2 regions of the Synechococcus sp. CS-603 genome follow, and region 1 is predicted to be linked to the other one. Evidence: predicted binding sites of a transcription regulator. Region 1 holds the regulator's gene; the other holds the start of a gene.
What was found. Region 1 encodes NtcA, which controls nitrogen genes in cyanobacteria. Its sites were predicted from a motif close to GTANCNNNNGNTAC; they were not measured.
Positions count from the first base shown of each region.

Region 1 (3,409 bases):
GTCGCCTCCAGTCTCGCGCTCAAGGCGGTGGCCCAAGGCCTGCTCCACCAACAACTGGGCGACGACGTCGTCCCAGGGCCGTGGTGGCTGGCGCAGGCCCATCGGCAGCAACCGCCTCCAGCCCCGTGCCGGGAACAGCTGCCAGTAGCGCGAACGGGCCGCCAGGGTGCTGCCCCGTTCCTCGATCAGCAGCACCGGAGCGAGGGGCGCCAGCTGCTCCAGCCAGGCCCTGCTGCCGGTGCCATTGCCCAGCAGGATCGCGCCAAGCAGGCGCTCTTGCAGCCAGGTGTCGAGCTCCCTTCTGGTGTCCTCCGGGGTGAGGATCAAGGCCACCTCGATCCGCTGGCGGTCAGGGTCGCTGCGGACCAGACCACACTTGCTCCGGCCCGGGTCGATGCCGGCAAGCGCTCCGTGCGCGGGCAGCTGGCTCATGGTCGCCGGGGCTGGGGCTGAACAGCGTCCCCACTGCTTTCTCCCCCCACACGACGCAGCTCCAGGAAGATCGGATCGGCGGTGTCGGCATTCCGCAGTGCCACCGCTTCGAGCTTGACGCTCTGACCGGCCGTTCGCTCGCTGAGCTCACGGCCGAGCTGGTTGAACAGATTCACATCGAACTGAACCCCATCGACCACGGATCCCTGGCGCTGTGCTTTGGCGAAGGAGGCCGCCAGTAGCAGGTTGAGCCGGTTGCGCACCTGATTCGGCGAGAGCTCCTCCCCCTCGAGATTGGTGGTGGCCATCACCTCACCGGCGCGCATCACCTGACGGTTCGGGCGCAGATCGGGAAAGGCCAGCACCTGGCGCTCGCCCCGCAGCACGTTGGCGGCGGAGCGGATGCTCACCACCCAGGCACCTCCCTGGCTGATCAGGCCTTCCAGTCTTTCGATATCGCCACGGGGAACGAGCAGCATCTGGCGATCGGGCGCTGTTCCCGGCAGGACCCGATCGAAGGCGGCCAGGTTGGCTTGGCGCAGCAGCTCTTCGATCACGGGCTTGGCCTCCGCTCGCCGCTGGATGGCGACCTTGACGGTGGCGAGCGTCTGGCCGCTGCTGATCACCACGTCCCCGCGCCTGAAGGCGATCAGGTTCTCCTCCAGCGACTTGAGTTCGGCTTCGCCGGCGCTGATCTGCTGCCTGACCCTGGAGAGTTCTGCTTCGTTGCGGCGGATGTCCTGATCCCGGCTGGCGATGTCACGGTTGAGCCGGTCGCGCTCGCTGATCAGTTGCTTGCGCTGATCCTGCAGGGGTTTCAGTTCGCTGCGCAGGCGCTGGGCCTGAACTTCGACGGAGGCCAGTTGCTGGCGTGCCTGCTGACGGCCCTGTTCGGCCCGGACCACCCCCCGCTGGGCCTGGCGCTGGGCCGTGGTGCTGCGTTCCAGGGCGGCTTTGCTGCTTTTTAAGGCCTCGGCGCTGCGATCAAGGGCGCTGCGGCTGTCACGCAGTTTCTGCTCCAGGCTGTCGAGTTCAAACAGCCCCACCCGCAGGCGCTCGCTGACCGCGAGCATCAGCCCCAGCGACACCGCGCTGATCAGGCTGCCGGTGAGCACCGTGATCAGTACGGCGGTTTTGCGGGGGCGCAGATTGAACAGGCTGAGCCTGGCCTTGCCAACCCGGCTGCCAAGCCGATCGCCCAGGGTGGCCAGCACGCCACCCAGCACCAGCAGAGCGAGGATCAGCAGCCAGCCGGACACGGTTCAGCTCGAGGAGCTCCAGTATCGGTGCCGCGGGTTGCGGCGCTGCTGTGGCCAGCTCAGCTGAATCGTTTCGCCAGGGCCACCGGATCGAAGACGGTGATTTTCTTGCGGTCCACCTGGACCAGGCCGGCCTGGCGGAGGTCGCCGAGCAAGCGGGTGATCGTGACGCGGGTGGAGCCGATCGCTTCGGCGATTGATTGGTGCGAGAGGCGCAGATCAATGGTGATCCCTTCGGCACCCGGCACGCCGAAGTCACGGCAGAGCACCAGCAGAAAGCTCACCAGCCGGGACGACATGTCCCGGTGGGTGAGGGTTTCGATCATCGTTTCGGTCTGGAGGATGCGCGAGGAGAGGCCCTGCAACAGCAGAAGCCCGACGCTGGCGTCCTGCTCGATCGCCCGACGCACCGAGGTGGCCGGTGCCGCGACCATCTCCACCCGGGTGAAGGCAACGGCGTGATAGAAGCGATCGGAGCGTTGGCCGGTGAGCAGCGAGAGCACCCCGAACAGGCTGTTTCCGCGCAACAACGCCACGGTGATCTCCTCACCGGATTCGTAAACCCTGGAGAGGCGAACGGCTCCGCGGAGGAGGAGATAGACCCGCTCGGCTGGATCGCCAGGGAAGAAGATTGTTTTGCCCCGCTCCACTGCCTCAAGGGTGCAGCCACTGAGGCCACGCATCACTTCAAGCAGGGTGGTGGCTCCGCTGGCCGTGGAGCCGACGCCGGTGGTCGTCAGTGCTGGGGTGGTGCTGGTGCGGCTAAATCCGCGCATTGCGCCGACCATGACGGCGAGACGAGTGAACGGAAGCTACGGATCGCCCAGGTCAGGCCACGTAGCAATCGACACTAATCCCTTGGATCCACCCAGGCTGGCAGGCATTCCCATGAGCGCAAGCCCAGGCAGTAGTACGCCTGTTTGCGCTAGGGATGGTGCCTGCCGCTTGTTTCCGGGCTCGACACCGCTACATTCGGTTTCGCGTGCCCAGCGGGGTGTTGATGACGGCCAGCCTGATCACCCCTCACCAGGAGGCCCGCCATCCGTTGCGGCCCCTGGCCCAGGTGCGCCCACCGGCCCTGCCACCCCTCCCCCCGCAGCAGGTCACAGCGGCCCGGCCCGAAGGATTGCTGCAGGTTCACACCGCGGCCTTTCGTGGCAGTTTTAGTGGTGTGTTCAGCCAGGCCCTGCGCACGGCCGGACTGGGCAGCCGGGTCCTGATCAGCCAGTTTCTCAAAGGCGGCGTCGACCAGGGCCCGGAGCGCAGTCTCTGGCTGTGCGGACGCCTCCAGTGGATGCGGCCAGCGCTGAGCAGCTGCCTGATCCATCCAGCCGCTGATCCGCTCACCGATCCGGCCGATCGGCGCGCGGTCGAGGCGGCCTGGACCTTCAGCCGCGAGCAGCTGCTCGCCGGCGCCGTCGACCTGGTAGTGCTCGACGAACTCGGCCTGGCGATCGCCCTGGGCTACCTTCCGGCCGATGACGTGGTGTCCACCCTGGAGCAACGACCAGCCCAGCTCGATGTGATCCTCACCGGGCCGTCTATGCCAGCCGACCTGATCGCGATGGCCGATCAGGTCACCCAGTTGTGCCGGGGTGCCTAGATGCTCAAGTGTGACCGCTGGATCAACGCCCAGGCCGCGGAGGGCATGATCGAACCGTTCCAGGCCAGCCTGGTGCGTCACCTCGATCCGCAAGCGGCGGGCCGGCCGGTACTGA
Region 1 covers NZ_OZ376778.1:960,238-963,646, forward strand. Annotated here, with positions in the region: gene ACXMDM_RS04935 (RuvC family protein) at 1-432, opposite strand, end outside; gene ACXMDM_RS04940 (DUF3084 family protein) at 429-1,691, opposite strand; gene ntcA (global nitrogen regulator NtcA) at 1,751-2,479, opposite strand; gene ACXMDM_RS04950 (cob(I)yrinic acid a,c-diamide adenosyltransferase) at 2,692-3,294, shown strand; gene dcd (dCTP deaminase) at 3,295-3,409, shown strand, end outside.

Region 2 (3,409 bases), 240 kb from region 1:
GCTGCCGCTGTATCTCAGCGAATCTCGTCCAACTATTTTTGCATTGAGTTTTTATGGCTTCCATCCCTTCCAAGCAAGCTTCTGACCCGATGTCGCGGCTCCTCAATTGGTTCAGCGCCCTGGGCGCAGATACCCCTGAAACGCAGCCTTCACGGAAACGGCTTGATCCATTCAGCAGGTTGATGAATCGAATTAGCGGCTGATGTCTTCTCTTTTTGCGAACGTCAGGCTCGAATCCCAGGCCTGATTCAAAATCTGATACGCGCTTCTGTCCCACACCCTTTTCCAGGCTTACCTTCCTCCAATGGATTACGTCTTACCGAATGAACTCGTCGACGGCATGATTGCCGCCGGCGGCAAGAAATCCAGCGTCAGTATTAAGAATCTGTTGTTGCGCGGGTTTTATTCCGGATCCGCCCTCGGCCTGGCGTTGTGCCTGGCCCTCACGATCATGGTTCAGACGGGCATTCCCTGGATCGGCTCGTTCATCTTCCCGTTCGGATTCGCCAGCATCGTGCTGTTCGGTATGGAGTTGGTGACTGGAAACTTTGCCCTGCTGCCGATGGCGGTCTGGGCAGGCCGGACCACCTGGAGCAAAACCTTCCGCAACTGGATCTGGGTGTGGATCGGTAATTTCCTTGGCACCGGCCTGGTCGGCATTCTCTTTGCCATCAGCCTCACCAGTGGTGGCACCGCAGACCTGGCCACAGGCTCCGGTGACTGGGTGGAGGTCGCCAACAAAATCATCGGCCTGAACAAGGCCAATGTGATTACCAAGTATCAAGATCTGGGCCTTCTTGGCTTTTTTCTTGCCTTTCTTCGTGGCGTGATTGCCAACTGGTTGGTTTGTCTTGGGGTCACCCTGGCGCTGGTGAGCAAGAGCGTTCCAGGCAAGATCATGGCCTGCTGGCTACCGATCACCGCCTTCCAAGCCCTGGGTATGGAGCACATTGTGGTGAATATGTTCCTGCACACCACCGGCCCTTTGCTGGGTTCTGGCGTGGGCTTCGCCCAGATCGTCTTCTGGAATTATCTTCCCGTCACTCTGGGCAACATTGTGGGCGGCATGGTGTTCATCGGCATGCTCTTCTACAGCACGCACCGTTCACCCATCAGCAATGTGTTGCCGCTGAAGCATGATGAACGGCTGGAGCGTGAATTGGCTGCCGAGCTTGGTGCTCGCTGATCCAGCACTCTCTCGATAAGTGGCTACTCTTCGTGAGTGGCCGAAACCCAGCCTCTGGCTGGGTTTTTTATTGGCGAAAAGAACCGGGTCTGATCACCTGGCGGCGATTACCACTTCTTGTAGGGCAGGAACTTGCCACACATGCTGACCTGGACGCGAGCGCCGCCGGGGTCTTCGATTTTTTCCACATTGAGGGTGAAGTCGATGGCGCTCATGATGCCATCGCCGAATTTCTCTTGAATCACATCTTTGAGCGGCAAGCCGTACACCTGCATGATCTCGTAGAAGCGATAGATCAAGGGATCGGTGGGCAGCACCGGATCCAGGCAGCCTTTGGTGGGGTAGGCCTGCAGGGCTTCGGCAATCTCCGCTGAGAGATCCAGCAGGCCAGCCAGTTGTTCGGCCTCCGCCGCTGAAGCTGCGGCCTGGCCATAGAACAACGAGGCAATCCAGACCTCATCGAGACCCATGGCCGCTTCCAGGTCAGCAAAGCTGAGGCCCTTGGCTTTCTTGGCGGCCATCAGGGTGGCGGTGAGGCTGGGGCCTGGCGAAGCTGAGGCAAACGAGTGGGCCATAAAATGAGTAGAGCGGCGTACAGAAGGGATGGAAACAAGCAGGTTTTTATGCTGCTGAGCAACCGCCATTATGCGGCCTTTCAATCATCTCTTCCTAACGCGCAATAGCCCGTGCCGGTTGCTACGAATAGCCCCACCCTGCCTGGACTCAGAGCAGGAAGTAGCGCTGGGCCATCGGCAGCACATCGGCTGGTTCGCAGGTGAGCAATTCGCCGTCGCCGAACACCTCGTAGGTCTGCGGGTCCACCTCCACCTTGGGCAGGGCGCTGTTGTTGCGCATGTCTGCCTTGCCGATATCGCGGCAGTGCACCACCGGCACGCAGGGCCGCTTCAGGCCCAGTTTGCGCGGCAGGTCGTCGTCGAGGGCGGCCTGGCTCAAGAAGGTGAGGCAGCTGGGGGCGAGTGCTGCCCCGTAGGCGGCAAACATCGGCCGGCCATGCACGGGGCCCGGGGTGGGAATCGAGGCATTGGCATCACCCATCTGCGCCCAGACAATCGAGCCCCCCTTGATCACCAGCTCTGGCTTGACGCCGAAGAAGCCCGGCTTCCAGAGCACAAGATCGGCCAGTTTGCCCACTTCCACCGACCCCACTTGGCTATCGATTCCGTGAACAATCGCTGGATTGATCGTGACCTTGGCGATATAGCGCTTGAGGCGGTGATTGTCGTTGCGGGCGCCGCGGGGATTGGCGGCATCTTCGGGGAGATGGCCCCGCTGCACCTTCATCTTGTGGGCCGTCTGGAAGGTGCGGGTGATCACTTCACCCACCCGGCCCATGGCCTGGGAATCGCTGGCGATGATGCTGAAGGCGCCGAGGTCGTGGAGGATGTCTTCAGCGGCGATCGTTTCACGGCGGATGCGTGATTCAGCGAAGGCCACGTCTTCGGGGATTGAAGGATCCAGGTGGTGGCACACCATCAGCATGTCGAGGTGTTCCTCGAGCGTGTTGCGGGTGTAGGGGCGCGTGGGGTTGGTGGAGCTGGGCAGCACGTTGGCCTCGCCGCAGACCCGGATGATGTCGGGGGCGTGGCCGCCGCCGGCCCCCTCGGTGTGAAAGGTGTGGATGGTGCGACCGCCGATTGCCCGGATCGTGTCTTCAACAAAGCCCGCTTCGTTGAGGGTGTCGGAGTGGATGCAGACCTGAATATCGAACTTGTCGGCCACTGTTAAACAGCAGTCGATGGCGGCGGGGGTGGTGCCCCAGTCTTCGTGGAGTTTGAGGGTGCAGGCGCCGGCTCGAATCTGCTCTTCGAGGGCTTCGGGGGTGCTGGCGTTGCCCTTGCCGAAGAAGCCCAGGTTCACCGGCAGACCTTCGGCCGCCTGCAGCATGCGGCCCATGTGGAAGGCGCCGGGGGTGCAGGTGGTGGCGTTGCTGCCGGTGGCCGGGCCGGTGCCGCCGCCCAGCAGGGTGGTGACCCCGGAAGCCAAGGCGGTTTCGATCTGCTGCGGGCAGATGAAGTGGATGTGGGTGTCGAGGGCTCCGGCGGTGAGGATGTGACCCTCGCCAGCGATCGCCTCGGTGCCGGGCCCGATGACGATCGTGACGCCATCGGTGATGTCGGGATTGCCCGCCTTGCCGATCGCGCAGATGCGGCCGTCGCGCAGGCCGATGTCGGCCTTGACCACCCCCCACCAATCGAGGATCAG
Region 2 covers NZ_OZ376778.1:722,171-725,579, forward strand. Annotated here, with positions in the region: gene ACXMDM_RS03775 (formate/nitrite transporter family protein) at 305-1,186, shown strand; gene cynS (cyanase) at 1,294-1,761, opposite strand; gene ureC (urease subunit alpha) at 1,910-3,409, opposite strand, start outside.
Region 2: a site for NtcA is predicted at 1,873-1,886, ahead of cynS (cyanase). Genes of this name have one in related genera too.